3 regions of the Methylobacterium currus genome follow, and region 1 is predicted to be linked to each of the others. Evidence: predicted binding sites of a transcription regulator. Region 1 holds the regulator's gene; each other region holds the start of a gene.
What was found. Region 1 encodes LexA, which represses DNA repair genes until DNA is damaged. Its sites were predicted from a motif close to TGTTCNNNNTGTGTTCNG; they were not measured.

Region 2: recA (recombinase RecA) is a predicted target of LexA. The motif match lies at 3,288-3,305, and genes of this name have one in related genera.
Region 3: DA075_RS04710 (PA0069 family radical SAM protein) is a predicted target of LexA. The motif match lies at 3,922-3,939, and genes of this name have one in related genera.

What each region holds. Positions count from the first base shown of each region.
Region 1 covers NZ_CP028843.1:117,544-127,055, reverse strand. The annotation lists gene uvrB (excinuclease ABC subunit UvrB) at 1-999, shown strand, start outside; gene DA075_RS00580 (hypothetical protein) at 1,145-1,384, shown strand; gene lexA (transcriptional repressor LexA) at 1,601-2,353, shown strand; gene DA075_RS00570 (cupin domain-containing protein) at 2,432-3,616, opposite strand; gene DA075_RS00565 (NCS2 family permease) at 3,808-5,163, opposite strand; gene DA075_RS00560 (molybdopterin-dependent oxidoreductase) at 5,154-7,925, opposite strand; gene DA075_RS00555 (FAD binding domain-containing protein) at 7,922-8,746, opposite strand; gene DA075_RS00550 (hypothetical protein) at 9,186-9,512, shown strand, end outside.
Region 2 covers NZ_CP028843.1:3,287,542-3,297,053, reverse strand. The annotation lists gene cckA (cell cycle histidine kinase CckA) at 1-2,466, shown strand, start outside; gene DA075_RS15425 (hypothetical protein) at 2,555-2,779, shown strand; gene DA075_RS36595 (hypothetical protein) at 3,065-3,241, shown strand; gene recA (recombinase RecA) at 3,364-4,455, shown strand; gene DA075_RS15415 (MAPEG family protein) at 4,520-4,930, opposite strand; gene alaS (alanine--tRNA ligase) at 5,117-7,798, shown strand; gene rfbC (dTDP-4-dehydrorhamnose 3,5-epimerase) at 8,269-8,823, shown strand; gene rfbB (dTDP-glucose 4,6-dehydratase) at 8,867-9,512, shown strand, end outside.
Region 3 covers NZ_CP028843.1:1,031,275-1,040,786, forward strand. The annotation lists gene DA075_RS04685 (electron transfer flavoprotein-ubiquinone oxidoreductase) at 1-643, opposite strand, end outside; gene DA075_RS04690 (uracil-DNA glycosylase) at 838-1,785, shown strand; gene ypfJ (KPN_02809 family neutral zinc metallopeptidase) at 1,892-2,803, shown strand; gene moaB (molybdenum cofactor biosynthesis protein B) at 2,803-3,381, shown strand; gene DA075_RS04705 (hypothetical protein) at 3,347-3,862, opposite strand; gene DA075_RS04710 (PA0069 family radical SAM protein) at 3,971-5,083, shown strand; gene DA075_RS04715 (GNAT family N-acetyltransferase) at 5,195-5,767, shown strand; gene DA075_RS04720 (PCC domain-containing protein) at 5,736-6,611, opposite strand; gene DA075_RS04725 (acyl-CoA synthetase) at 6,608-8,206, opposite strand; gene DA075_RS04730 (ribonuclease HII) at 8,349-8,945, opposite strand; gene DA075_RS04735 (hypothetical protein) at 9,207-9,452, shown strand.

The DNA.
Region 1 (9,512 bases):
CGCTCCCAGGTCGACGACCTCTTGGGGGAGGTGAAGGAGGTGGCGGCCGCCGGCTACCGCACGCTGGTGACGACGCTGACCAAGCGCATGGCCGAGGACCTGACCGAGTACCTGCACGAGAACGGCGTGCGGGTGCGCTACATGCACTCGGACATCGACACCCTGGAGCGCATCGAGATCATCCGCGACCTGCGGCTCGGCGCCTTCGACGTGCTGATCGGCATCAACCTCCTGCGCGAGGGCCTCGACATCCCGGAATGCGCGCTGGTCGCCATCCTCGACGCCGACAAGGAGGGTTTTCTCCGCTCCGAGACCTCGCTGATCCAGACCATCGGCCGCGCCGCCCGCAACGCCGAGGCCCGCTGCATCCTGTACGCCGACCAGGTCACCGGCTCGATGGAGCGGGCGATGGCGGAGACCGAGCGCCGGCGCAAGAAGCAGCTCGCCTACAACGCGGAGCACGGCATCACGCCCCAGAGCGTGAAGCGCAACATCGCCGACATCCTGGAGAGCGTCTTCGAGCGCGACCACGTCCAGGTCGATACGGGGCTGGCCAAGTCCGCCGTGACGGTGGGCCACAACCTCAAGGCGGTGATGGCCGACCTCGAGAAGCGGATGCGGACGGCCGCCGCCGACCTCGACTTCGAGGAGGCGGCGCGCCTGCGCGACGAGCTCAAGCGGCTCCAGGCCACCGAACTCGCCATCGCCGACGACCCGATGGCCGGACAGGCCGAGGTCGAGCGCGAGGCCGGCCGCTTCGGCGCCAAGCGCAAGCGCAGGGGGCCTGACTCCTTGGGGCCTGAATCCCTGAGCTACGGCCCCGGCGGCAAGGGTACCTCCGACGAGGGCACCCGCATCCGCGAGCCCGACCTCGACGACATGGGCCCGGGCACCGACCGCGAGGTGCCCTTCACCTACGCCGAACGCCCGACCGGCCGCTCGACGCAGGGCTTCCCGGGCCAGCGGCCGAAATACAAGGGGCGCAAGGGGCGGGGCTGAGGGGCGAGGGGAGCGCTCGTCGTGGAAGCCGCCCGGCCATGCCGAACCGGCTTCGATGGAGCCATTCCGGCTCCTCGTATGCCCACGCCCGTCGGCGAGAGGAGAGCGTCGGACGAAGTCGATCCTGGGTGCCGGCATCGTGGCGGTGATCCTGCTTCCCGCGCCCGTGCTGGCGCAGGCGGCGCAGACGACCGCCGCCGGCCTGCGGTTGCCCCAGGTCATTGCCGGCAAGTCCCCGGCGCCCGATGCCGGCAGGGACGTCGCCGCCGCTCCTCCGGCGCATGTCGACTCGCTGGCGGACGACGTCAACCGGCCGCTCTCCGCGACCGCGGAGCCGCCGCCCGACCCGCTCGTCACGCACCGGCCGGAGCCGGCCCGCCGATAGCGCCCGCGGAACGTCTCTCCGGCAGTGAGCCGGCCGGTTTTCCCCCGAGGACACGCCCGGTTTGCCTGTCCGACATCGCCCGAACTGGCCGGGTTCTCTCCCCTCTGCTGCGTTCGCGCGCCGCAGTGTCAGACCCGCTTGCGGAACACTTGCGGAACGCTTACCATGTTCGCGATTTGTTTCCGGAGCGCGCCAGCGCGGGGATGAGAGTGTCACATGCTCACGCGTAAGCAGTTGGACCTGCTCCGCTTCATTCAGCAGAGAATGCGCGAGACGGGTGTCCCCCCGTCCTTCGACGAGATGAAGGACGCCCTCGATCTCAAGTCGAAATCGGGCATCCACCGCCTGATCACGGCCCTGGAGGAGCGGGGCTTCCTGCGCCGCCTGCCGAACCGGGCCCGGGCGATCGAGGTGATCCGCCTGCCCGACACGGGGACCGGGCCGGTCGCGGCCGCATCCGGGGGAACCGGATCCGGCGCCGAGGTGGTGCGGTTCAACCCCAGCGTGGTCGAGGGCGGGCGCGCCCACGAGCCGAAGCGGCCCGCCGGCATCCCGGCGATGACGACGGCGTCGGACGAGAACGGCCAGTCGGTCAGCGTGCCGGTCATGGGCCGGATCGCCGCCGGCACGCCGATCTCGGCGATCCAGAGCCAGAGCCGCTCGGTGGCGATGTCGCCGGACTTCCTGGCCAGCGGCGAGCATTACGCCCTGGAGGTGCGCGGCGACTCGATGATCGAGGCCGGCATCCTCGACGGCGACCTGGTGGTGATCCGCCGCCAGGAGACCGCCAATACCGGCGACATCGTGGTGGCGCTGATCGACGACGAGGAGGCGACCCTCAAGCGCCTGCGCCGCCGCGGCTCCTCGATCGCGCTGGAAGCCGCCAACCCGGCCTACGAGACAAGGGTGCTCGGGCCGGACCGGGTGCGGATCCAGGGCCGGCTGGTGAGCCTGGTCCGGAAGTATTGAGGCGATCAGACAGGAAGGCGGGCCTGATGTCGGCCCGCTTCATGCTGCGCTCGGATGCCTCGCGAGCCGTCGGCGCCCTCAGGCTGGCCGGCTGAAGACGCGCGACGCCGTCGGAAAGCCGGCGGTTCCCTGCTCGTCGAGGCCGAGATTGGCGGCGAGAAGGTGGCGCGGCGCCTGGGCGAGCCAGAGCGCCAGCGACGTCTCGCTGTAGACGCCGCTGTCATGCACGCCGACGATCTCGGCCGTCTCTGTTCCGGTATTCTCGACGGAATGCCCGCAGGCCCGCGGGATGCAGGCGCAGTCGCCGGGGCCCAGCTCGGCCACGGCCAGGCGCTTGTCGGGCCCGAACAAGGTCACGCGCGTGCGCCCCCGCAGGACGTAGTGCCACTCGTTCGCGCCCGGGTGCCAGTGCGGGGTGTGGATCGCGCCGGGCGCGAGCCGGACGAGGAGGCCTGTCATCCCCGACGAGACCGGGAAGGCGGTCGCGGGCGCCACCCGCATCGTGCTGCCGGCGGCATCCACGATCGCCTCGCTCCCCGCCAGCCCGTAGCGATGCGACCGCGACGGCGCGAGGGGCCGCCCGGCGCGCGCGGCCGGGCCGTCGAGGGGCAGGACGGGCCCCTGCATGATGTAGGTCTCGCCCGGGGGAAGCGCCGCCAGCGTCGCCTCCGGCACGCCGAGAGCGTGGCCGAGGATCGCCGGATCGAAGCGGCTCATCCAGTCGGAGAGCCCGAAGGTGCCGTGCTCGCCGTAGAGGCCGTCGTCGAAGGCGAGGATCGCGTGGCACGGATCGGTCCCGAGGGTCTGGATCGCGTGGGCGTGGCCGCCGGGAAAGTACCAGGTGTCCCCGGGCGCGAAATTGACCACCTCCATCTCGCCTGCGGCGTCGATCACCGTCGCCTGGCAATGGCCGGCGACGATGTAGCCCCACTCGGCGGAGGTGTGCCAATGCATCTCGCGCACGCCGCCCGGATTGAGGAACAGATGCGCGCCCGCGATCCCGGTCGCGATGGGAAGCTGGCGCGTCGTGACGTCCCGGGCCCAGCCGCCCGAGGTCGCCTTGATCGGGCCGGCATCGAGCGAGATCGTGAAGGCGGGCGCCTCACCCGCCTTGCGGGGGATCGTGCGCAGGAAGGTGCCGGCGGGGGCGACGTCGGCGCCGGCCGCGTGACCGTCATCGGGGGCGGCGAAGGCTCCGCCGACGGCGAAGCTGCCGCCTGCGGCCAGGGTTCCGAGGAAGACGCGGCGGCTGGTCTGGTCCATGGGGCCCTTTCGACGAAAGGGCGCGAGATCGCGACGAGTCCTGATCGGTTGAGGCGCCCGCGCGCATGATCAGAGTTCCGGATCGACTTGGCGTCCTTCGTTTGGTGGACGCCTGGCCGGCGATGCGACTTCCGGATGGAAATTTCCGGAAGTCGATCGGCGCGCCAAAATCCGACAGGACTTGCGCTTCCTCAATGCGCGCTGCCCGTCGCGACGAACTTGAACAGGAACACGCCCGCGATCACCCACACCACCGGCTTCACGTCGCGAAAGCGGCCGGTGAGCAGCTTGATCACCGCGTAGGTGATGAAGCCGAAGGCGACGCCGTTCGCGATCGAGTAGGTGAAGGGCATCAGCAGCGCGGTGACGCAGGCCGGCAGCACCTCGGTCAGGTCGTCCCAGTCGAGATCGACCAGTTCGTGCAGCATCAGGCAGGCGACGTAGAACAGGGCCGGCGCCGTGGCGTAGGCCGGAACCGAGCCGGCCAGCGGCGCGAAGAACAGGCAGGCGAGGAACAGCACGGCCACGGTCGCGGCGGTGAGCCCGGTGCGGCCGCCCTCCTCGACGCCGGACGCGCTCTCGAGATACGCCGTCGTGCTCGACGTGCCGAGCAGCGAGCCGACGAAGATCGACGACGAATCCGCCATCAGGGCCTTGTCGAGGCGCTCCATCTTGCCCTCGGTGAGCAAGCCCGCCCGGTTGGCGACGCCCATCAGCGTGCCGGTGGCGTCGAAAAGCTCGACCAGGAAGAACACCAGGATCACGTTGAGCAGGCCGCCCGACAACGCGCCCTTGATGTCGAGGGCGAACAGGGTCGGGGTGATCGAGGGCGGCAGCGAGGCGACGCCCTGGAAGCTGTTGTCGGCCACGATGAAGCTCAAGGCCGTCACCGACAGGATGCCGGCGAGCAGCGCGCCCCGCACCTTGCGCACCGAGAGCACCGCGACGATCAGGAAGCCGAGGACGGCCAGCACCGTGCTCGGCTTGTGCAGGTCGCCGAGGGTGATGAAGGTCGCCGGGCTCGCCGCCACCACGCCGGCGCTCTTCAGTGCGATGATCGCGAGAAAGAGCCCGATGCCGACCGTGATGGCGATGCGCATCGAGCGCGGGATGCCCTCGACGATGATGCGGCGCAGGCCCGTCAGCGTGACGGCCATGAAGCACAGGCCGGAGATGAACACCGCGCCGAGCGCCGCCTGCCAAGTGTAGCCCATCTGGAGCACCACCACGTAGGCGAAGTAGGCGTTGAGCCCCATGCCGGGGGCGAGGGCGATCGGGTAATTGGCGTAGAACGCCATCACCAGCGAGCCGATCGCCGCGACGAGGCAGGTGGCGACGAACACCGCGCCCTTCGGCATCCCGGCATCGCCCAGGATGTTGGGATTGACGAAGATGATGTAGGCCATCGTCAGGAAGGTGGTGAGCCCGGCGAGCAATTCCGTGCGGATCGTGGTGCCGTGGGCCGAGAGCGCGAAGGTGCGCTCCAGAAATCCACCTGGGGACGATCCGCCCGGCCGGGTCAGGCCGTCGTCGCGCTTCAGGTCCATCGCTCCTCCTTGCCGCTGCGGGTCGCATCGCTGATCTGGCGGTAGATCCGGTCGGGCGCGAAGGGCGTCGCGGTCAGCCGCGCGCCGGTCGCGTCCCGGATGGCGTTGGCGAGCGCCGCCGCCACGGGGTTGAACGGGCTCTCGCTCATCGACTTGGCGCCGAGCGGCCCGATCCCGTCATGGGTGTCGGCGAAGATCACCTCGGTGCGGGGCACGTCGGCGATGGCCGGGATGTGGTAGGTGCGGAAGGACGGGGTCGCGACCCGGCCTTCGGCATCGATCCGGAGATCCTCGTAGAGCGCGGCGCCGAGCGCCTGGGCGACGCCGCCCTCGATCTGGCCGCGGCACTGCACCGGGTTCATCACCCGTCCGGCATCGGCGGCGTGGATGCTTCGGAGGATACGCAGCTCTCCGGTCCCGGGATGCACCGCGACCTGGAAGCCCTGGACGTTGAACGCCACCGAGCGCGGGGTGCCGTCGGCCTGTCCCAGAGCCTCCGCGGAACCGAGATCGGCGAGCGGGATCCGGGTGTCGCCCGCCGTGACGGCGTCGCCGTCGAGCCGGCAGGCGGCGGGATCGAGGCCGAGGCGCGCGGCGGCGCGCTCGCGCAGGATCGCGGCCAGGCTATCCGCGGCGCGCAGGGTGGCCTGGCCGGCCACCACGATGCCGGTGCTGCCATAGGCGCCGGTATCGTGCCCGACCGCGTCGGTGTCGCCCTGGCGCAAGCCGACCCGGTCCGGCGTGGTGCCCAAGGCTTCGGCGGCGATCTGGCCATGCACCGTCGAGGTGCCGTTGCCGAACTCCACCGTGCCGACGCTCAGGACGTAGCGCCCGTCCTCGCCGAGGGCGATGCGCGCTTGCGCGACGTGGCCGCGGGGCGGGATGGTGTCGATCATCGCGAGTGCCATGCCGGAACCCGTGCGCCAGCCCGGCGGGCCTGGGGGAGGGGGCGCGGACAGGGCCTCGGCGACCGCGTCGAGGCATTGGTCGAGCCCGTAGCTGCCGTACTGGACGTCGTGCGGCTCCAGGCTCGTCGAGACCATCGGGTCGCCGGGCCGCACCACGTTGCGGCGCCGCAGCTCGACCGGATCGAGGCCGAGCGCCCGGGCGAGCTCGTCCATGGCGGATTCGACCGCGAAGATCGTCTGGCTCAAGCCGTAGCCGCGGAACGCGCCCGCCGGCAGGGTGTGGGTGTGGACGGAATAGCCGTCGACCCGCTTGTTGGCGCAGCGATAGACCGCGATCACCTCGTTGCAGCCGTGATGCAGGACGCCGCCGGCATGGTTGCCGTAGGCGCCGGTATTCGAGAGCACGTCGAGGGCGATCGCCGTCAGGATGCCGTCGCGGCGGGCGCCCAGGCGCACCCGCACCCGCATCGGGTGGCGGGTCGTGGTGGCGGTGAACTGCTCGGTGCGGGTCAGCTCCCAGCGCACCGGCCGGCCAGTCGCCATCACGGCGAGCGCCACCAGGTCCTCGGTCAGCATCTCCTGCTTGCCCCCGAAGCCGCCGCCGACCCGGCCGCACTCGACCCGGACCTCCTCGCGCGGGAGATCGAACAGGGCGCAGAGCGCGTCCCGGGTGAGGAACGGCACCTGCGTGCTGGAGCGGATGACGAGGCGCCCGTCCGGGTCGCGCCAGCCTGCGGCCGCATGGGTCTCCAGATGCGCGTGCTGGATCCGCTGCGAGCGGTAGACGCCCTCGTGCACCACATCCGCCGCGGCGAGACCCGCCGCGACGTCGCCGATCTCGCCATGCGCCTCGGCGGCGAGGTTGGGGTGGGGATGCCGCGGCGGCGCATCCTCGCCCGTCGGCCGCGCGCCGTGGACCAGGGGCGCGTCGGGGTCGAGGGCGTGCTCGGGATCGAGGCAGGCCGGCAGCACCGCGTAGTCGACGCGCAAGGCCCGGCAGCCGGCCTCCGCGGCCGCCTCGCTCTCGGCGAGCACCGCCGCGACGCGCTGGCCGACGAAGCGCAGCACCGGGTCGAGCACCCGGGTGTCGCTGGCATCGTCGGCGGGGTTCTGGTGCCGGGCGGTGGAGAAGAGCCGGTCCGGCGCGTCGGCGTGGGTGAGCACCCGCACCACCCCGGGCAGGGCCAGGGCGGCGCGCGTGTCGATGCGCAGGACCCGCGCATGGGCATGGGGCGAGCGCAGCACCTTCAGGTGCAGGGCGCCGGGCAGAGCGAGGTCGAGGGTGTAGCGGGCCCGGCCGCTGACGAGGGCGGCGCTCGCCGGGGCCGGAGGGCTATGCTCGCAGGTCGACGGGACGGGTCGGCCGATGCCCGCGATCTCCGGCGAGATCGCCGCGATCTTCGGCGAGATCGCCGCGATCGCGTCAGCGATCGACCGGTAGCCGGTGCAGCGGCAGAGATTGCCCTTCAGGGCCGCCGGCAGGTCTCGCCGCTGGCCCTGGTCGAGGGCGGCGGCCGTCATCACCATGCCGGAGGTGCAGAAGCCGCACTGGAATCCTTGCGCGGCGACGAAGGCCGCCTGCACCGGGTGGAGGACGTCCGGCACGCCGCCTTCCGGCGCGCAGGGGCCGGCCAGTCCCTCGGCCGTGGTGATGCTCCGGTCCGCCGCCCGGAAGGCCGGCACCAGGCAGGAATGCAGCGGCTCGCCATCGACATGCACCGTGCAGGCGCCGCAATCGCCGGCATCGCAGCCCTTCTTGACCCCGAACCAGCCGAGCTCGCGCAGCAAGGTGCGCAGGCATTGCCCGGCGCGGGGCGCGGCCTCGTGCACCGTTCCGTTGACCGTCAGCCTCATGCGCCGCCTCCCGCGAGCTCGGCCCGGGCCTCCTCGGCGAGGAGCCCGGTGACGTGGCGGCGCCAGTCCGGCGCCCCGTGGACGTCGTCGTACCAGAGCCCGTCCGGGATCGCGGCGGCAAGCGCCGCTGTGAGGTCCCCGGCCTCCGGCAGGGCGGGGAGGTCGATCCGCACCGGGCGCCGGGTCGAGGCCGTCACCGTGAGGGCGAAGGCGCCCGACGGGTCGAGAGTGGCGATCGTGAGCGCCCCGGAGCGGCCGTTGGGACTGAGGGCGATGCGGCGGAAGGCGGCGCGTCGCCGGAGGGCCGCCGCCGGCAGGCCGATCTCCCGCAGGATCTCGCCGGGCCGGAGCGCCGTCGCCTGCGGCCCGCGCACCAGGTCGCGGACGGGCAGCGATCGCTCGCCGCCGTCCGGCATCCAGATCAGGCAGACGCCGTCGAGGGCGACCGCGAGCGCGATCATCGGCCCGGCGGGAAGCGCGAGGCAGAGATTGCCGCCGACCGTCGCGGCGTTCCAGACCTTGAACGAGCCGAGCAGGGCCCGGCAGCAATGTCCGATCAGCGGGGCGGCGGCAAAGGAGGCCGGCAGCTCGATCCGGTCGAGGGCCGCGATGGTGCAGGTCGCGGCGATCCGCAGGCCCTGCTCCATCACCGCGCAGGGCTCCCAGCCGAGGGAGGGCAGATCGATCAACCGGCTCAGTCTCTCTTGCGGCTCGGAGAAGAGCCAGGTCCCGCCGGCGAGAAAGGCGTCGCCCGGCCGCCAGGCCGGCAAGGCGGTCCTCTCGCGGGGCGCCGCCACCTCCGTGATGCTGTTGAGGTCCATGAGCCCTCTCGCAAGCCTCCCGCACGCTCCCGGCGGGAGCCGCCGCTACCTTAAGGCAAGATCGCGTCCAACGCGGCAGCGGTTTCGGCGGCGCGCGAGCCTGCCTCCCGCCATCCTGCGCCGCGCCGCCGGGCGCGTGAGCCGGCAAACTTCATTATGTGGAGCCGTTAACTATCTGTTAGCAATTCGATTGACTTTAGCAAGTCGTTAACCCACTTATCGCGCATATCGGGACGATGAACAGGCCGCCGCCATGCAGACTCTAGAAAAGTTTACTTCCGGGGTTACGTTGCTGAGCGAGACGGGGGTGAAGAACATGCAATCGGCCTATCCCAGCGACGCGAGTTATCTCAGGCCCGCGACGCGGTCGATCGACTTGGCATCAACACGGAAAAAATTTCGCAAAGGCGGAGAAGCGACTGGGAGTCTCAATCCTGAGTTGATCATCAAGGCGTTCAACACCTGGGCGTTCAAGCGCGAGCAGCCCGGCAATCCCGAGCGGCTGGTGCCGGTGGTCGAGGCGGCGATGCGCGCCGGGCGTCCGCTCGAATTCGTGCTGTACTGGGGCAAGGGCCCGCGGGCTGAGATCGCCGCACCCGACCTCGCCTGCCTCGACTATCTCGGCCAGCTCGCCGAGCGGGTGCGCCAGGCCTATGCGCCGGGGGCGATCTTCCGGCTGATCTTCACCGACACCCACGCCTCGCTGAACGGGCACCCAGCCGCGGCGGCGGATGCCTATTTCGGCGCCATCGATGCCGCCGCGCAG
Region 2 (9,512 bases), 3.2 Mb from region 1:
CAGCCGATCATCCTCGGCCTCCTGGCGCTGCTGGCCATGGCGGGCGTGTTCTGCCTGTTCGCCTTCGCGATCGGGGCGATCCAGCTCACCGGCCAGGGCACCCGCAACGACGTCACCAAGGCGGTGGTCGATGCCGCGCCCGACGGCATGATTGCCATGGAGGAGGGCGGCCGGCCGATCTACGCCAATGCCGCCTACCTGAAGCTCGCCGGCAGCGACACCTTCACCAACCTGCGCCCCGTCGAGCGGGTCTTCGTCGGCTCGCCGGAGGTCTCGGAGGCGGTCTACCGCCTCGCGCAAGCCGCGCGCGAGGGCCGCTCCCTGTCGGAGGAGATCCGCATGGCGCCCCCGCCCGGCGGGGCGGCGGAGCGCGACTTCGCCTGGTTCCGCATCGGCGTGCGGCCGCTGCCGCTGCCGCGCCGGCCGGTGGCCCTGTGGAGCGTCGCCGACATCACCCATGAGCGCGAGCGCCAGGAGAACGTCTTCCAGGAGCTCCAGCACGCGATCGACTACCTCGATCACGCCCCGGCCGGCTTCATGGCGGTCGATCCCAAGGGCTCGGTCGTCTACATGAACGCGACGCTGGCGGCCTGGCTCGGCCACGACCTGGCGCAGGTCGGCTCGGGAGGCTTGCGCCTGTCCGAGATCCTGCCCGACGATCTCGGGCCGGTCCTGATCGGCGGCAAGGGCGAGCCCGGCGAGGTCCGCACCGACCGCTTCGACCTCGACCTGCGCCGGCGCAACGGCCACCCGCTCTCGGCCCGGCTCTACCACCGCGTCGCCTACGGCCAGGACGGGCGGCCCGGGGATTCGCGCACCCTGGTGCTCAACCGCTCCGCCGGCGAGGAGAGCAGCGACGATCCGCAGCAGGCGGCCGAGCTGCGCTTCGACCGCTTCTTCAACACCAGCCCGGTCGCGGTGGCGACGCTCGCCGCCGACGGGCGGCTGGTCCGCGCCAACGCCTCCTTCGCCCGGCTGTTCGGCACCCTGCCGCGCACCGGCGACGGCAGCGAGTTGGGGCCGCCGGTGCGCGACTTCGTGGTCGAGCGCGACCGCCACGTGATCGAGGCCGCGGCGCGGGCCGCGGCGGAGGGGCGGGGTGACGTGCCGCCGGTCGAGATCGGGGTCTCGGCGCCGGTCAACCGCTCGGCCCGGATCTGGCTCAGCCCCGCCGGCACCGCCGGTGGCGCGGAGGGCGCGGTGATCCTCTACGCCCTCGACACCACGGCCCAGCACCAGCTCCAGCAGCAGGTCAACCAGGCCCAGAAGATGGAGATGGTCGGCCAGCTCGCCGGCGGCATCGCGCACGACTTCAACAACGTGCTCCAGGCGATCATCGGCTACTCGGACCTCCTGCTGGCGAGCCACCGGCCGACCGATCCGGCCTTCCAGGACATCATGCAGATCAAGCAGAACGCCAACCGGGCCGCCAGCCTGGTGCGGCAGCTGCTGGCCTTCTCGCGCCGCCAGACCCTGCGGCCGGAGGTGATCCACCTCGGCGAGGCCCTCTCTGACCTCACCCTGCTGCTCAAGCGCCTGCTCGGCGAGCGGGTCGAGCTCGACCTCAAGCACGGCCGCGACCTCTGGCCGGTCAAGGCCGATGTCAACCAGTTCGAGCAGGTGATCGTGAACCTCGCGGTCAATGCCCGCGACGCGATGCCGGACGGCGGGCGCCTGCTGATCCGCACCGCCAACATGACCGCGGAGGCTGTAGGGGCCTTGCGCCTCAATGGCCTGCCGGGCGCCGACCACGTCCTGATCGAGGTCAGCGACACCGGCACCGGCATGACCCCGGAGGTGATGGAAAAGATCTTCGAGCCGTTCTTCACGACGAAGGAGGTCAACAAGGGCACGGGCTTAGGCCTGTCGACGGTGTTCGGCATCGTCAAGCAGTCGGGCGGCTACATCGACGTGCGCTCGACCGTCGGCCAGGGCACGGTCTTCGCCATCTACCTGCCGCGCCACGTACCGGTGCCGGAGACGGAGGCGCCCGAGGCCCTGCCCGCGCTCGCCCCGCCCGCCTCCGGAACCGCCCCGGCCGCTACGGCGGCCGCGCCCGCGGCGGAAGCCCCGAAGGCGCCCGCCCGCGACCTCACCGGCCGCGGCACGATCCTGCTCGTCGAGGACGAGGATCCGGTCCGCGCCGTCAACGGCCGGGCGCTCACCGCCCGCGGCTACACCGTGCTCGAGGCGGCCTCGGGCCTCGAGGCGCTGCAGATCATGCAGGAGCGCGACGTGCCGGTCGACCTCGTCGTCTCTGACGTGGTGATGCCCGAGATGGACGGCCCGACCCTGCTGCGCGAATTGCGCAAGGCCCATCCGGCCCTCAAGGTGATCTTCGTCTCCGGCTACGCCGAGGACGCCTTCCGCAAGAACCTGCCCGACGGCGAGGAATTCAACTTCCTGCCCAAGCCCTTCAGCCTCAAGCAACTCGTCGAGACGGTGAAGACCACGATGGCGGGGTGAGGGCTGCGCGGGTCGCATCCTTGTGGCCGCCCGCCGGGCTTACATCCCTGTATGGAACGCGGAGGCGGCCACAAAGAGCGCGATCAGCATGCGCGAACTCCAGAAGATGTCGGCCGGCGCGATCCAGGCGCTGCCGCATGCGATGCCGATCAAGAACGGCGCTGCGACCGTCGGCATCCTGCTGCCGATTCACCGTGCGTCTCCGGAGTGCATGCGCAGGGTGATGGCTGAGGTCCGGGCGGGTGCGGAGAAATATTCGCCGGAAGAGAACGCCGCCATCGATCGGCTCCTGGCCGAGCGCGGCGCCGAGTGACGGAGAAGCTGGCCGCCACGAGTCTTCCTCGGCGGCGGCCTTCCAGCATGTTGGTCGTCGATACCACCATTATTTTGAGCGCCGCCCTGGGGCCCCGTTCCGCATCGATTGTCGACTCGCTCGCCGACCGAAGAGCCGTGGCGACATCCGCACGTGTCGCCGAGGAGGTTCGACGCGTCCTGGGCGGCGTTTCGGATCTCCCGGCGGGAGCACCAGGGCACGCCGAGGTGATCCTTGCAGGCATCGATGTCATCGACGCCTCGTATGACTCTGACCGCGTCGAGGATGCGGCGCGCGTCCTGTGCGACGCCGTCGCGTCCCGCAACGGGTCGACGAGCGACGCTCGCCTTCTGCGGCTGGCTCCTCGACGCCGACATCGCGAGCCACCGCCGCGACTTCGCCGGAACCGGCTGGCCGTCCTGCTCGACCGCCAACCTCACGCGCTTCCTCGCGGGTGCCTGAGCGCGCCGGAATCTCACAACGATTCTCCGGCCCGCCCTTGCCGAATGAGAACAAAACGAGTACGTAAAACCCAGCCGCGCGATTGAGACTTGCCGCCCCTCCTGCCATAAGGACCCGCCGAGATGGCTCAGCCCCAGATGCGACTGGTGGAAAACCCGACCATGGACAAAGACAAGTCGAAGGCGATCGACGCCGCCCTCGCCCAGATCGAGCGCGCCTTCGGCAAGGGCTCGATCATGCGCCTCGGCAAGGGCGACAAGGTGCAGGAGGTCGAGGTCGTCTCGACCGGGTCGCTGGGCCTCGACATCGCGCTCGGCGTCGGCGGCCTGCCGCGCGGGCGCGTGATCGAGATCTACGGGCCGGAATCCTCCGGCAAGACCACGCTTGCCCTCCACACCATCGCCGAGGCCCAGAAGAAGGGCGGCGTCTGCGCCTTCGTGGATGCCGAGCACGCCCTCGATCCGGTCTATGCCCGCAAGCTCGGCGTCAACCTCGACGATCTGCTGATCTCGCAGCCCGATACCGGCGAGCAGGCCCTCGAGATCACCGACACCCTGGTGCGCTCCGGCGCCATCGACGTGCTGGTGGTCGATTCGGTAGCGGCGCTGACCCCGCGGGCCGAGATCGAGGGCGAGATGGGCGACCAGCAGCCGGGCCTCCAGGCCCGCCTGATGAGCCAGGCCCTGCGCAAGCTCACCGGCTCGATCTCGCGCTCGAACTGCATGGTCATCTTCATCAACCAGATCCGGATGAAGATCGGCGTGATGTATGGCAGCCCCGAGACCACCACGGGCGGCAACGCCCTGAAGTTCTACGCCTCGGTGCGGCTCGATATCCGCCGCATCTCGACCCTCAAGGACCGCGACCAGCCGATCGGCAACAGCGTCCGGGTCAAGGTGGTCAAGAACAAGGTGGCGCCGCCGTTCAAGCAGGTCGAGTTCGACATCATGTTCGGCGAGGGCGTGTCGAAGGTCGGCGAGCTGATCGACCTTGGCGTCAAGGCCGGCATCGTCGAGAAGTCGGGCGCCTGGTTTTCCTACGACAGCCAGCGCCTCGGCCAGGGCCGCGAGAACTCGAAGGGCTTCCTGCGCGACAACCCCGACATCGCCAACAAGATCGAGGCCTCGATCCGGCAGAATTCGGGATTGGTCGCCGACCGGATCCTCGAGAACGCCACGCCGACGGCCGACGATCTCGACGAGGGCAGTGCCTGATCCGACGGATCAGTCCTGACGACATCCGGGGCCGCCGCGCGACGAGCGCGGCGGCTCTTTTCCGTTACAGTCCCGGCCCGGCCCAGCCGAACAGCCCGGCGAACACGAAGCCGATGCCGACGATCGCCACGCCCCAGACGGGCGTGCGGATCCACGGGATGCCGAAGCCATAGATCGGCAGGTAGAGGAGCCGGGCCCAGAAATAGAGCTGGGCTCCCCACGCCACCGCGCCGCCCTGCCGGCCCGAGACCGCCGCCGCCAGGACCAGGGCGGCGAAGAGCGGGAAGGTCTCGAAGAAGTTCTTGGAGGCGCGCTGCAGCCGGGCGGCGGCGCCGGTGACCTCGCCCTCGCTCTCGCGGTTGCCTGCCGCCCAGGCCAGCCCGCCGCGCTGGCCGAGCCCGGCGGCGGAGGCGGCGACGATGTGGACGAAGCCGAGGGCGGCCGAGAAGGCGAGAAGGCGGATGTCTTCGGTCATCGGGGCGTGGATCCTGGCGGGCGCGAACAGCCGCGCTTGTCCGCCGTCACATAGCGGCGCTGCCCCGCCTCGACACGGGGGGAACGCGTGACTAAAGACACGCGAATGCATCCGCGGGCCGCCCGCCGGTGCGCCCTGTTTCCAGCCCGCCCGCCCGGCCCGCCTTCCGCAGAGACGATTCTTCCCATGAGTGGCGTCAACGAGATCCGGTCCACCTTCCTGGACTACTTCGCCAAGCACGGCCACGAAGCGGTGCCGTCCTCGCCGCTGGTGCCGCGCAACGACCCGACGTTGATGTTCACCAACGCCGGCATGGTGCAGTTCAAGAACGTCTTCACCGGCGTCGAGAAGCGGCCTTACCAGCGCGCCGTCACGGCCCAGAAATGCGTCCGCGCCGGCGGCAAGCACAACGATCTCGACAATGTCGGGTACACCGCGCGCCACCACACCTTCTTCGAGATGCTGGGCAACTTCTCGTTCGGCGACTACTTCAAGCCGCTCGCCATCGAGCTGGCCTGGAACCTCGTCACGAAGGAGTTCGGGCTCTCGCCCGAGAAGCTGCTGGTCACGGTCTATGCCGACGACGAGGACGCCGCCACCCTGTGGCGCAAGATCGCCGGCTTCTCCGACGACCGCATCATCCGCATCAACACCTCCGACAATTTCTGGCAGATGGGCGATACCGGCCCCTGCGGCCCGTGCTCGGAGATCTTCATCGACCAGGGTCCGGAGCTGTGGGGCGGGCCGCCCGGCAGCCCGGAGGAGGACGGCGACCGCTTCCTCGAATTCTGGAACCTCGTGTTCATGCAATACGAGCAGATCGAGCCGGGCAACCGGGTCGGCCTGCCGCGGCCCTCGATCGATACCGGCATGGGCCTCGAGCGCATGGCGGCGATCCTCCAGGGCGTGAAGAGCAACTACGACACCGACCTGTTCCGCAGCCTGATCGATGCCGTGGCGCATCAGGTCGGGCGGGCGCCGGAGGGCAAGCAGACGGCGTCCTACCGGGTGATCGCCGACCACCTGCGCGCGTCGTCCTTCCTCGTCGCCGACGGGGTGCTGCCGAGCAACGAGGGCCGCGGCTACGTGCTGCGCCGGATCATGCGCCGGGCCATGCGCCACGCCCAGCTGCTCGGCGCCCGCGACCCGATGATGTACCGGCTGGTGCCGACGCTCGTGCGGGAGATGGGCCAGGCCTATCCCGAGCTGGCGCGGGCCGAGAGCCTGATCGCCGAGACCCTGCGCCTGGAGGAGACCCGCTTCCGCCGCACGCTGGAGCGCGGCCTGTCGATCCTCGACGCCGAGACCCGCGACCTCTCTGAAGGCCAGAGCCTGTCGGGCGAGACCGCCTTCACGCTCTACGACACCTACGGCTTCCCCCTCGACCTGACCCAGGACGCGCTGAAGTCCCGCGGCATCGCCGTCGACACGGAGGGCTTCTCGGCCGCGATGGAGCGCCAGCGCGCGGCCGCCCGCGCCGCTTGGGTCGGCTCGGGCGAGGCCGCTACCGAGACCCTGTGGTACGCCTTGCGCGAGCGCACCGGCGCCACCGAGTTCCTCGGCTACGACACCGAGGAGGCCGAGGCCGTCGTCACCGCGATCGTGCGGGGCGGCGCCGAGGTCGAGGCGATCAAGGCCGGCGAGGAAGGCCTGCTCGTCGTCACCCAGACGCCGTTCTACGGCGAGTCCGGCGGCCAGGTCGGCGATACCGGCACGGTGACGGGCCAATCCTCCAATGGCTCTGGCCTCAAGGCCCGTGTGACCGCGACCGAGAAGAAGCTCGGCGACCTCTTCGTCCATCACGTCGCGGTGGAGGAGGGATCTTTGAGCCTCGGCCAGCCGGTCGAGCTGAAGGTCGATCATGCGCGCCGCTCGGCGATCCGCGCCAACCACTCCGCCACCCACCTGCTGCACGAGGCCCTGCGCCAGGTGCTCGGCGACCACGTCGCCCAGAAGGGCTCGCTGGTCGCGCCCGAGCGCCTGCGCTTCGACATCAGCCACCCGAAGCCGATCGAGGCCGACGAGCTGGCCCAGGTCGAGGAGATCGCCAACCGGGTGCTGCTCCAGAACGAGCCGGTGGTGACGAAGCTGATGGCGGTCGACGATGCCATCGCGTCGGGCGCCCGCGCCCTGTTCGGCGAGAAGTACGGCGAGGAGGTGCGGGTGGTCTCGATGGGCCGCGACAGCGCCGCCGATGGCCGGGCCAAGACCTTCTCGGTCGAGCTCTGCGGCGGCACCCACGTCGCGCGCACCGGCGATATCGGCGTGGTGACGATCCTCGCCGAGAGCGCGGTCGGCGCCGGCGTGCGCCGGATCGAGGCGATGACGGGCGACACCGCCCGCCGCCACCTCGCCGGCGAGAGCCGTCAGCTCGCCGCGCTCGCGGGCCTGCTCAAGGTGCCGGTCGCCGAGGCGCCCGAGCGCCTGGCCGCCCTCCTCGACGAGCGTCGCCGAATGGAGCGCGAACTCTCCGATGCGCGCCGCAAGCTCGCCATGGGCGGGGGCGGCAGCGGGTCGGCCGACGACGGCGTGCGCGAGGTCGCGGGCGTCAAGCTGATGGCACGGGTCGTGCAAGGGGTCGAGATGCGCGACCTCAAGAGCCTGGCCGACGAGGGCAAGAAGCGGCTCGGCTCCGGGATCGTGGCGATCGTCGGCGTGGCGCCGGACGGCAAGGCCGGCCTCGTCGTCGGCGTGACCGAGGATCTGACCGGCCAGTTCGATGCCGTCGCCCTGGTGCGGGCGGGATCGGAGCGGCTCGGCGGCAAGGGCGGCGGCGGGCGCCGCGACATGGCCCAGGCCGGCGGTCCCGACGGCGCGGCGGCCGAGGTCGCCCTGGAGGCGATCACGGCCGCCCTCGCGGCGGCCTGAGGGGACTCGGATCGAGGAAACTCGAGCCGGGGAAACGTGAGGCCGCGCGCGGCCGGTCGGTGGCTGATATCGAAGCGTCACACATGATGCTTTAGAGCCACAGGCTAGGCTTGTGCGCGGCGCAGATGACGGCTCTTTGGCCGGGCGCGACGGCTCGTCTTCGACCACGTTCGCGTGCTCGGCGAGCTGTTCGCCCGCGTCACCTGAAATATTGCACCGTCAATTCCCTGGTCACGTCAAACCGCGGGCGGATACTGCCTTCATCGCGTCGGCCGGAGGCCGTGTTACTGCTTGGTGTTGATCTCGACCGGTTGTGCCCGATCATCCACCGATCTTGCACCCCTCGTATCGGCGAAGTAGAGGCTGCGGGACTACGATCCTAGCAAGGCGGGCCGACGCGCTTGCGCCATGATTGCCGGGCATGAGCTGCGGGATTAGTCAGGCCGCGCAATCTCGGAAGGTGGGCAGGAATGCAGGTCATCGATCAGGCGATCCCGGCGGTGAAGCTCGTGATCCCGAAGCGGCACGGCGACGCGCGCGGCTGGTTCTCGGAGACCTACCGCGCCGACATCCTGGCCGCCCACGGCATCGAGGACCACTTCATCCAGGACAACCAGTCCTTCTCGGCGCAGCAGGGCACCGTCCGCGGCCTGCACTTCCAGCGCCACCCCTTCGCCCAGGCCAAGCTGATCCGGGTTCTCTCCGGCGCGATCCTCGACGTCGCGGTGGACCTGCGCCGGGACCAGCCCACCTACGGCCGGCACGTCGCCGCCCGCCTCGACGCCGCGAACGGCCATCAGCTCTACGTCCCGATCGGGTTCGGCCACGGCTTCTGCACCCTCGAGCCGGACACGATGGTGGCCTACAAGGTCGCCGGCGGCGTCTACAGCCCGGAGCATGACGGCAACCTGCTCTGGAACGACCCCGATCTTGGCATCGACTGGCCGGTGAGCGAGGCCGAGGCCCAGCTCTCGGCCAAGGACAAGGTCGCGCCCCGCTTCGCGGACCTCCCGCCGCTGTTCTGACGCCGTCACGGGCAACGCCCTTTCTTCGGAGATCACCCACCCCATGCGCATTCTCGTCACGGGCGGCTGCGGCTTCATCGGCTCGGCCCTGGTCCTGCACCTCGTCCAAGACCTCGGCCACGAGGTCCTCACCCTCGACGCCCTGACCTACGCGGCGAACCCGATCTCGCTGATGCCGCTCAAGGGCAACAACCGGCACCGCTTCGCCGAAGCCGACATCTGCGACCACGAGACGGTCTCCGGCCTCTTCGCCGAGTTCCGCCCGCAAGCGGTGATGCATCTCGCCGCCGAGAGCCATGTCGACCGCTCGATCACCGGGCCGGGCGCCTTCATCCGCACCAACGTGGTCGGCACCCAGGTGATGCTGGAGGCGGCCCGCGCCTACTACAACACCCTCGAGGGTGCGGAGCGCGACGCCTTCCGCTTCCTCCACGTCTCGACCGACGAGGTCTACGGCTCGCTGCCGCCCGGCGGCTTCTTCACCGAGGAGAGCCGCTACGACCCGCGCTCGCCCTACTCGGCCTCGAAGGCGGCCTCCGACCACCTGGCCCGCGCCTGGCACGAGACCTACGGCCTGCCGGTGCTGGTGACCAACTGCTCGAACAATTACGGGCCCCGGCACTTCCCCGAGAAGCTGATCCCGCTGATGATCCTCAACGCGCTGGAGGGCAAGAACCTGCCGGTCTACG
Region 3 (9,512 bases), 910 kb from region 1:
ACTTCTGGTGGTCGGAATGCTGGTTGAGGCGGTAGCGGTCGATCAGCTTCTTGGTCAGCGAGCCGCGGGCGCCCTCGCCGAACACCGTGTACTTGGCGCGCAGCTCCATGCCGCGGGTGAAGTCGTCCCGTGCCTCGCCCGAGCGGGCGATGCCGAGATCGCCGGTGGCGATGCCGACCACCGCGCCGGCCTCGTCGTACAGGATCTCGGCCGCCGGGAAGCCCGGATAGATCTCGACGCCCAGCTCCTCCGCCTTGCGGCCGAGATACTTGGTCACATTGGAGAGCGAGCCGACGAAGTTGCCGTGGTTGCTCATCAGCTTCGGGAAGGCGATGTTCGGCAGGCTGATGCCGCCGGCCGGCCCGAGGAACATGAACTCGTCCTTCACCACCTCGGTCTTGAGGGGGCGGTCCGGATCCTCGCGCCAGTCGGGCACCAGCGAGTCGAGGCCGCTCGGGTCGATGACGGCGCCCGACAGGATGTGGGCGCCGACCTCGCTGCCCTTCTCGACCACCACCACCGACACCTCGGTGCCGGCTTCGGCCGCGAGCTGCTTGAGCTGGATGGCGGCAGCCAGCCCGGCCGGACCCGCTCCGACGATCACCACGTCGAAGTCCATCGCCTCGCGTTCCGGCAGCTCCATCCCGTTCCTCCCTGGTGTCGCAATAGTTCACATATAAACGATCTCGGGCCGCCTCAAGCGGTTCCGGCGGCCGGACCGTGCGACGGCGTGTCCCCGGGCGCAAGCGGCGGCGCCCGGCCCTCACGCGCGAGAATGCCTGTGCGCGTCATGTCGCGCCTGTTGTCCACAGCCGCGCGGCACGCCACATCAGACTTATGACACCCGACGCTTCCGACAGCCGCGACCTTCTCTCCTTCCTCGACTTCCACGTCGCGGCGGGCGTCGATGCCGTGCTGGACGAGACGCCGCACGACCGCTTCGCCGAGCCGGAGGCGCCGCGCCGGGCGGCGCGGGAAGCGGCAGAGCCCGAGGCACCGACCTGCCGCGCCGCGTCGGCGGAACCGCCGCCGCCCGATGAGCCGGCCCGGCTGGTGCCCGCGCGCCAGGAGATCCCGCCTCGACAGGAGGTCTCGGGTCGACAGGAGATCCCGCGACGAGAAGCCCCTCGGGCGGAGACGCCCAGCACCTATGGGCGCTCCGCCGCCGCGGCCCCCGGCGAGGCGGCGGGCGATGCCCGCGAGCTCGCCGCCACCGCCGCGAGCCTGGAGGAGCTGGAAGGCCTGCTTGCCCGGTTCGAGAGCTGCGCGCTTCGCTTCACCGCCAAGAACCTCGTCTTCGCCGACGGCAACCCGCAGGCGCGGGTCATGTTCGTCGGCGAGGCGCCCGGCGCCGACGAGGACCGGGTGGGCAAGCCGTTCATGGGCCGCTCGGGCCAGCTCCTCGACCGGATGATGGCGGCGATCGGCCTCGACCGCTCGAACGCCTATGTGGGCAACGTCGTCCCCTGGCGCCCGCCGGGCAACCGCAACCCGACCCCGCAGGAGATCGCGACCTGCAAGCCGTTCATCGAGCGACAGATCGCGCTGGCCGATCCCGACTTCCTGGTCTGCCTCGGCGGCGTCGCCACGCAGGCGCTTGCCGGCACCAAGGACGGCATCCTGAAGTCCCGCGGCCGCTGGTTCCCCTATCGCACCGGCAAGCGCGAGATCCGGCTGCTCGCCACCCTCCACCCGGCCTACCTGCTGCGCCAGCCGCTGCAGAAGCGCCTCGCCTGGCGCGACTTCCGCGCGTTGCGCGCCGCCCTCGACGAGGGGGAGCGGTAGGCCGCCTAAGCGGAACCGTGCCGGCTCCCGTCGATTACTCTTGAGCCTCAGGCCTGCGCCGCGTAGCCGTCGCCGCATGAGGCAAGGGGCCAACGGGTAGCTGACCATGCGCTGGGAAGATTTTCGCACCTCCGACAACGTCGAGGACCGTCGCGGCGAAGGCGGCGGCGGCGGAGGCTTCGGCTTCCCCGGAGGCGGTGCCGGGGGCCTCGGCATCGGCACCATCGTGATCCTGTGCATCATCGGCTGGGTCACCGGCATCAACCCGGCGATCCTGATCGGCGGCGCCGAGACCGTGACGCGCCAGCGCGCGCCCCAGGAACAAGGCCAGCAGCAGGGCCAGCAGCCCGACCGGCGCACCGGCGCCCCCTCGGACCAGACCGGCAAGTTCGCCGCCGCCATCCTCGGCAACACCGAGGACGTGTGGAACCAGGTGCTGCCGAACCAGACCGGGCGGCAATACACCCCGACCACGATGGTGCTCTATACCGGCGGCACCCGCAGCGGCTGCGGCCAGGCACGGGCCGCGATGGGCCCGTTCTACTGCCCGCTCGACAAGAAGGTCTATCTCGACACCACCTTCTTCAAGGAGATGGAGCAGAAGTTCCGGGTGAAGGGCGACTTCGCCTACGCCTACGTCATCGCCCACGAGGTCGGCCACCACGTCCAGGACGTGCTCGGCATCCTGCCGAAGGTGCAGCGCAAGCAGCAGCAGGTCGGCGAGCGCGAATCGAACGCCCTCTCGGTCCGCGTCGAGCTGATGGCCGATTGCCTCGCCGGCGTCTGGGCCAAGAACTCGGACGACCGCTTCAAGGCGCTGGAGCCCGGCGACATCGAGGAGGCGATGCAGGCGGCAAGCGCCATCGGCGACGACCGGCTGCAGAAGCAGAGCCAGGGCTACGTCGTGCCGGATTCCTTCACCCACGGCTCCTCGGCCCAGCGCATGCGCTGGTTCCAGACCGGCTATCGCAGCGGCCAGACCCAGTCCTGCGACACCTTCCGGGCCGCGCAGCTCTGATGGCCGGGCTCGACCAGGCCCGCGCCTTCGTGCCGCTCGGCATCGCGGTGCTCACCGTCTCGGATACCCGCACGCTCGCCGACGACCGCTCGGGCGACACGCTCGCCGAGCGCCTGACACAAGCGGGCCACCGCCTCGCCGCCCGGGCGATCGTGCCGGATGACGTCGAGGCGATCCGCGTTCAGGTGCGGGAATGGGCGGCGGATCCGGCCGTGGACGTCGTCATCACGACCGGCGGCACGGGCTTCACCGGCCGCGACGTGACGCCGGAGGCGCTGGAGCCGCTGTTCGAGAAGCGGATGGACGGGTTCTCGGCGATCTTCCACCGCATCTCCTACGACAAGATCGGCACCTCGACCCTGCAATCGCGGGCCACCGCCGGAGTGGTGAAAGCCACCTACGTCTTCGTGCTGCCGGGCTCGCCCGGGGCCTGCCGCGACGCCTGGGACGGCATCCTGGCGGCCCAGCTCGATTACCGGCACCGGCCGTGCAACTTCGTCGAGATCATGCCGCGCCTCGACGAGCACCTGAAGCGCGGTTCGATCAGCCCCGCAGCAGCGCCCCCCGCAGGGGCCTGACCGGCAGGCGGGCCTTGAGCGGCAGGCCCGCCCGCACGGCCTGCACCCGCACGAGGTCGCCGGCCCGCACCTGGCGGGTGCCTGTCAGCGCCTCGCGCCGCCCGGCGATCCGCTCGAACAGGGCGGCGTGCGGGCGGCGCAGCCGGCCGACCGCGTCGGCTTGCGTCGTGGCGCCGAACCGGTCGAGCACGCGGATCCAGCCCTCCGCCGGCACGTCCCCGGCCTCCAGGCACAGCATCCAGGGCCGGCGCGCCAATCCTGCCGCCGCCACCCACGGGCTCTTGCCCCGCGCCACCAGGGCCGCCCCGGTGCTCTCCGCCATGGTGGCGACCTCCGGATCGTCCGGATGCTCTGCTGCGATCACCGCATCGCCCACCACGCCCGCCGCGACGCCGGCCACGAGGGCCGCCAGGGTGTCGGCGAGGGCGTCGATGCGCTCCGGATCGATCGCGCCGGGAAGGTGGATGGCTGCCGTGAACATGATCGCGCCATAGCGGATGGGAGGCGGCGCGTCCTGCCTTGATCGTTGGCACTTGCGCTTGTTCCTGTTTTGTTCAAATCTCGGCCGCGTTCGACGGGGGAGACCAGAATGGAATCGGGATGCGGGTGGGCGGCGCGGCGCCTCGCCGGGTCGACTCCGGTGGCGGAATCCCGCCGCGGGCGCGGCGCCACCGCCAACCCGACCGGCCGGTTCGAGGCCGCCGCGCGCGAGGCCTTCGCGGATGGCTGGGAGATCGAGGAGGAGCTGCCGCCGCTGCGCACCGAGGTGACGCTGGAGCGGGCGCGCAGCATCATCACCCGCAACGACTCGCCCGATATCGGCTTCGACCGCTCGATCAATCCGTATCGCGGCTGCGAGCATGGCTGCGTCTACTGCTTCGCCCGGCCGAACCACGCCTATGCGGGCCTGTCGCCGGGGCTCGACTTCGAGACCAAGCTCTTCGCCAAGCCCGACGCCGCCGCCCTCCTGGAGCGGGAACTGTCGGCTCGGGGCTACGCGCCCCGCACCATCGCGCTCGGCACCGCCACCGACCCGTACCAGCCGATCGAGCGGCGCTACCGCCTCACGCGCGGCATCCTCGAGGTGCTGGCGCGCTTCCGCCACCCGGTCGGCCTCGTCACCAAGTCCGACCTCGTCCTGCGCGACCTCGACATCCTGGCGCCGATGGCGGCGCAAGGCCTGGTGAAGGTCGCGCTCTCGGTCACGACCCTCGACCCCGACCTCGCCCGCCGGATGGAGCCCCGCGCCCCGCGGCCGGAGAAGCGCCTGGCGGCGATCCGGACCCTGGCCGCGGCTGGGGTACCGGTGATGGTGCTGGTGGCGCCGCTGATCCCGGGCCTCAACGACCACGAGATCGAGGCCGTGCTCGCCCGCGCCCGGGAGGCGGGCGCCAGCGAGGCCGGCGGTGTGCTCCTGCGTCTGCCGCACGAACTCGCCGACCTGATGCGCGACTGGTTTTCCGAGCACTATCCCGACCGGGCGGGTCGGACCTTCGCGCTGCTGAGCGAGGCCCGCGGCGGCAAGGTCTATGACGCGACCTATGGGCGGCGCTTCACCGGGACGGGGCCTTATGCGGATCTGCTGGACCAGCGGATGCGCGTGGCGATGAGCCGGCTCGGCTATCCGGCGGAGAGGATGCGGTTGCGGACGGATCTGTTCGCGGTGCCGGTGGGGGTGGGTGGGCAGTACAGTTTGTTTTGAGGCGGGTGCGCATCACCGGATGAGGCGCGGGTTTTTCGTCGGGCAACCTTGCCATCCGCGGGAAGGACCGATGCGTCTTTCCCCTAGGGAAATCCCTGCTACCTTCCCACCATGACCGGCCGGCTTCCGCCCACCCTCGACACGCCCCGCCTGCACCTACGCCCCGTCGCCCCCGAGGACGCGGAGGCGACGAGCGCCATGATGACCCCGGCGGTGAGCCAATGGCTCGCCTCCTGGCCGCTGCCCTTCACCGTCGCGATGGCGCGGGAGCGGATCGCGACGGCGCGCGCCATGGCGGAGTCGGGGCAGGCGCTGTCGCTCGCAGTGACCGCCCGCGACACCGGCGAACTCCTCGGCTGGATCATGCTGCACCGGACCCGCGAGGACCCGCGAAAAGCCGCCCTCGGCTACTGGCTCGGCGAGGCGCATCATCGCCGGGGCTACCTGCGCGAGGCGGCCAACGCGCTGCTCCCGGTCGCGGTCGCGTGGCTCGACGTCGACCGGATCGAGGCCAGCGCGCAACCGGAGAATGCCGGCTCCTTCGCGGTGATGCGGGCCTACGGCCTGACCTTCCGGCGCGAGGCGGTGATCCACGCCCCGGCGCGGAATCGCCAGGAGCTGGTGCATGTCTACGTCGTCGCGCGCGACGCCCTCACTCCGCCGTCAGGCACAGCTCGAAAGTGATGCAGGCGGCGTTGGCGCCGCGGAGCAAGACCCCCTCGTGGATGGCGCCCGCCACGTCAACCACCGCGATATCGAGATGCGCGACCAGGTCACCGTCAGGCCCGGAGCGCACGGTCCCGTCGGGAATCAACACCTCGCTGGCATCCGTGGGGATCACCCGCCCGTCGGCGAAGGCCGGCTGCACGATGCTGCCGATGCCGCGCACCCGCGCCGTCGCGAGGCCGTGCGCGCGGGCGGCCGCCTCGATCGCGGCGTGGATCTCCTCGTTCGGCTGGATCTTCAGGAGCAGGCACCCGGGCTCTCCCGCCGACAGGGGAACCGGGGTGAAGAGCGAAAAATTGGTCTCGGCATCCGGGATGACCCGCCAAGCCGCGCCCGCCGCGCCCCAGGCCTCTGCCCGGACCGGTTCCGCGATCACGACCTCCGCCGGCAGCAGGTGACCGGCGCGGCGTTGCCCGTCGGGCTCGATCCAGGTGCCGTGGACGTGCAGGAAGCCCGCGCCGTCGCGCTCGCCGAAGGTGACGCTCGCCCGTTCCAGCCGGGTCTCGCCCGCCGGGCGGAAGGTCTCGCTGTAATAGGCGGCGAAGCGCGGATCCGACGAGAGGGCCGGCATCACGTAGGCGAAGGGCGAGAAGGTCCCGCCGGAGAGATGCACCACGCCGCCCCGCATCCCGGCTTCAGTGAGCGGCCCGGCGACGGCGTCGAGGAGCGTGCGCCCCGGCGCCAGGTCGAAGGCGCGATGGAGGAGGGCGCCGCTGGCGGCAAGCCAGCGCTCCGGCCGGGCGGGGCCCGGCTGGGCGAGGGTGGCGAAGGGCGCTTCGGTCCGCGTCTGGGGCGCGCTCATCCCTGCGCCTTCCCGCCCAGAAGGCCCGCCGCCTCCAACTCTTCCCGCACCATCTTCTTGGTGATCTTGCCGTAGCCGGATTTCGGCAGCGAGTCGCGCAGGATGACCCGGCGCGGCAGCTTGTAGCGGGCGACCTTGTCGAACAGGAACGCCATCACGTCGTCCTCGGAGAGTGTCATGCCCTCGCGGGCGACGCAGACCGCGATGCCGATCTCGCCCCAGGTCGGGTCGGGCACGCCGAGCACCGCGGTCTCGGCCACCGCCGGATGGGCCAGGATCTTCTCCTCGATCTCCCGCGGGTAGATGTTCGAGCCGCCCGAGATGTACATGTCGGAGGCGCGGCCGGTGATGTAGAGGAACCGCTCCGCGTCGAGGGTGCCGAGGTCGCCGGTGCGGAACCAGCCGTCGCGAAAGGCCTCGGCATTGGCCTTCGGGTTCTCCCAGTATCCGGCGAACACCGCCGGGCCGCAGACGCAGATCTCGCCGGTCTCGCCGGGCGCGACCTCGCGGCCCTCCGGATCCTGGATCTGCACCTGCATGCCGGTGCGCTCGAAGCCGCAGGTGCCGATCTTCACCCCCGGCCCGTCCTCGGCCTCGTGCAGGGCCGGCGGCAGCACCGTGATGTTGCCGGTGACCTCGCCGAGGCCGAAATACTGCACGATCACCTTGCCGAGGGTGCGAAGCGCCCGCTTCTGGTCCTCGCGGTACATCGGCGCGCCAGCATAGATGATGTAGCGCAGGGACGAGTGGTCGTGGGCGTCGACCGCCGGATGCTCGACCATCATCTTCAGGATCGTCGGCACCGTGAACATGTTGGTGATCCGGTGGCGCGCCACCAGACCCCAGACCTCGGCCGCGTCGAAGCGCTCGGAGGCCGGCAGCACGGAGGTCACGGCGCGGGCGACCTGCGCCACCGCGTGCACCCCGGCCCCGTGCGAGAGCGGCGCCACCACCAGGGAAGCGTCCGTCTCCGGGCTGGTGCCCGGCATCAGGTCGCAGAGGTGGTTGGTGATCACGAAGGCCATCTGGCCATGGGTCAGCACCGCGGCCTTCGGCTTGCCGGTGGTGCCGGACGTGTAGAAGAACCAGCACGGATCGTCGTGCTGGACGGAGGCGTTCGCCACGCATTGGCCCGCGCCCTCCGCCACCACGTCCTCGTAGGCGACGCCGGCGGCTGGCCCCTCGCCGATGACGACGACGTGGCGCAGATCCGGGCAGGCCGCCTGCACGGCGGCGACGTGGTCCGGGTAGTCGGCGTGGCACAGGAAGGCGGTCGCGCCCGATTGCTGCGCCAGATAGGCGACGTCGCCCGGCATCAGCCGGAAGTTCGTCGGCACGAACACCGCGCCGAGCCGGAACGCCGCGTACATGATCTCCAGGATGGCGTTGCCGTTGCGGGCATGGACCAGCAGCCGGTCTCCCTTGGCGATCCCGCGCTGGCTAAGCGCCGCCGCCAGCGCCGACACCCGGTCGTCGAACTGGCCCCAGCTCCAGCTCCGCTCGCCCCAGACGATGGCCGGGCGGTCCGGGTGACGCGCGGCGGCCTGGGTGAGGGAATGGGCGAGGTTCATCACCCGGCGCGACATCGGGGTCATCATCGGGCAGCCCTCGGGGTCGTCGTGGTCACGCTGTGTCCTCCCTGGCGGCGCCGGCCGTTCGGCTCGTGCGCGTCCGCGTCGCCGGGAGCTTACGACGCTCCGGGCGGGAAGCGGAAGCGCCGGGGGCGCATGCGCCGGCTCATACCTTGCGGGACTTGAAGCTGAGCCGGTGATGCCGGGTGAGGCCGAGGCTCGCCATCGCGGCCCGGTGCACGGCGGTGCCGTAGCCGACATTGCGCTCCCAGGCATAGGCCGGGTGGCGCCGGGCCAGCGCCCGCATCAGCCGGTCGCGCACCACCTTGGCGACGATCGAGCTGGCGGCGACCTGCGGCACCAGCCGGTCGCCGCCGACGAACGCCCGGCAGGGCAGGGGCAGGCCGGGGGGCACGTCGCGCCCGTCCACCGCCACCTCCGCGTCGATGCCGAGGCGCAGGACCGCGCGGCGCATGGCGTCGAGGGTGGCGGCGCGCACGTTGATCCGGTCGATCAGGTCGCGGGAGGCGCCGGCCAGCGCCACGCGGCAAGCGGCCGAGATCCGCGGCGCCAGGTGCTCGCGGGTGGCGGCGTCGAGGCGCTTGCTGTCGTCGAGGGCCTCCAGCAGGTCGCCCGGCAGGGCGGCGGGGTCGAAATGCACCGCCGCCACGATCACGGGGCCGCAGAGCGCGCCGCGGCCGACCTCGTCGCAGCCGATGAGGACGGGGTAGCGGGCGGCGTGGCGGGCATCGAAGGGGCGCATCGCGCAGATGTGCGCGCGTTGCGGTTTCGAAATCCCTCTCAATCCACCCGATGACGTTCCCTTCCGGGCGCCGCGGCGCGATGATCGGCCGCAACGAAGGCGCGTCGAGGCGCCGGAACGGGGAGGATGCCTGAGGCCCTACGGGTCCGGTCACGCGCTCGCGCTGTCGTGTCTTGGGCTCACGGCATTTGGCACGCGGCATGCCGCTCCCGGCTTCCGGCCTCGCTCGGCCCGGATTCAACCGCTGGAGGTATGCTGCCCATGAAGGTCGCCCTCGCCGTCGCCGCGCTCTCCCTCGTCCAGCCGGCGCATTCCTGGTATCCCTTCGAGTGCTGCTCGGACCAGGATTGCGAGCCGATCTCCGACGCCGTCGAGGTACCGGGCGGCTACCAGACGCACGGGATCTTCGTGCCGATGGCGAAGGTGCGGCCGAGCCAGGATGGGCGCTACCACTGGTGCCACCGCGGCGGCTACGTGTTCTGCTTCTTCGCGCCGCTCGCAGGGTGACACTCCCCCTTGGCGGGCGGGCGGCTTGCTGCCACCTCTGGGCGGCGGGCGCGTTCCGAA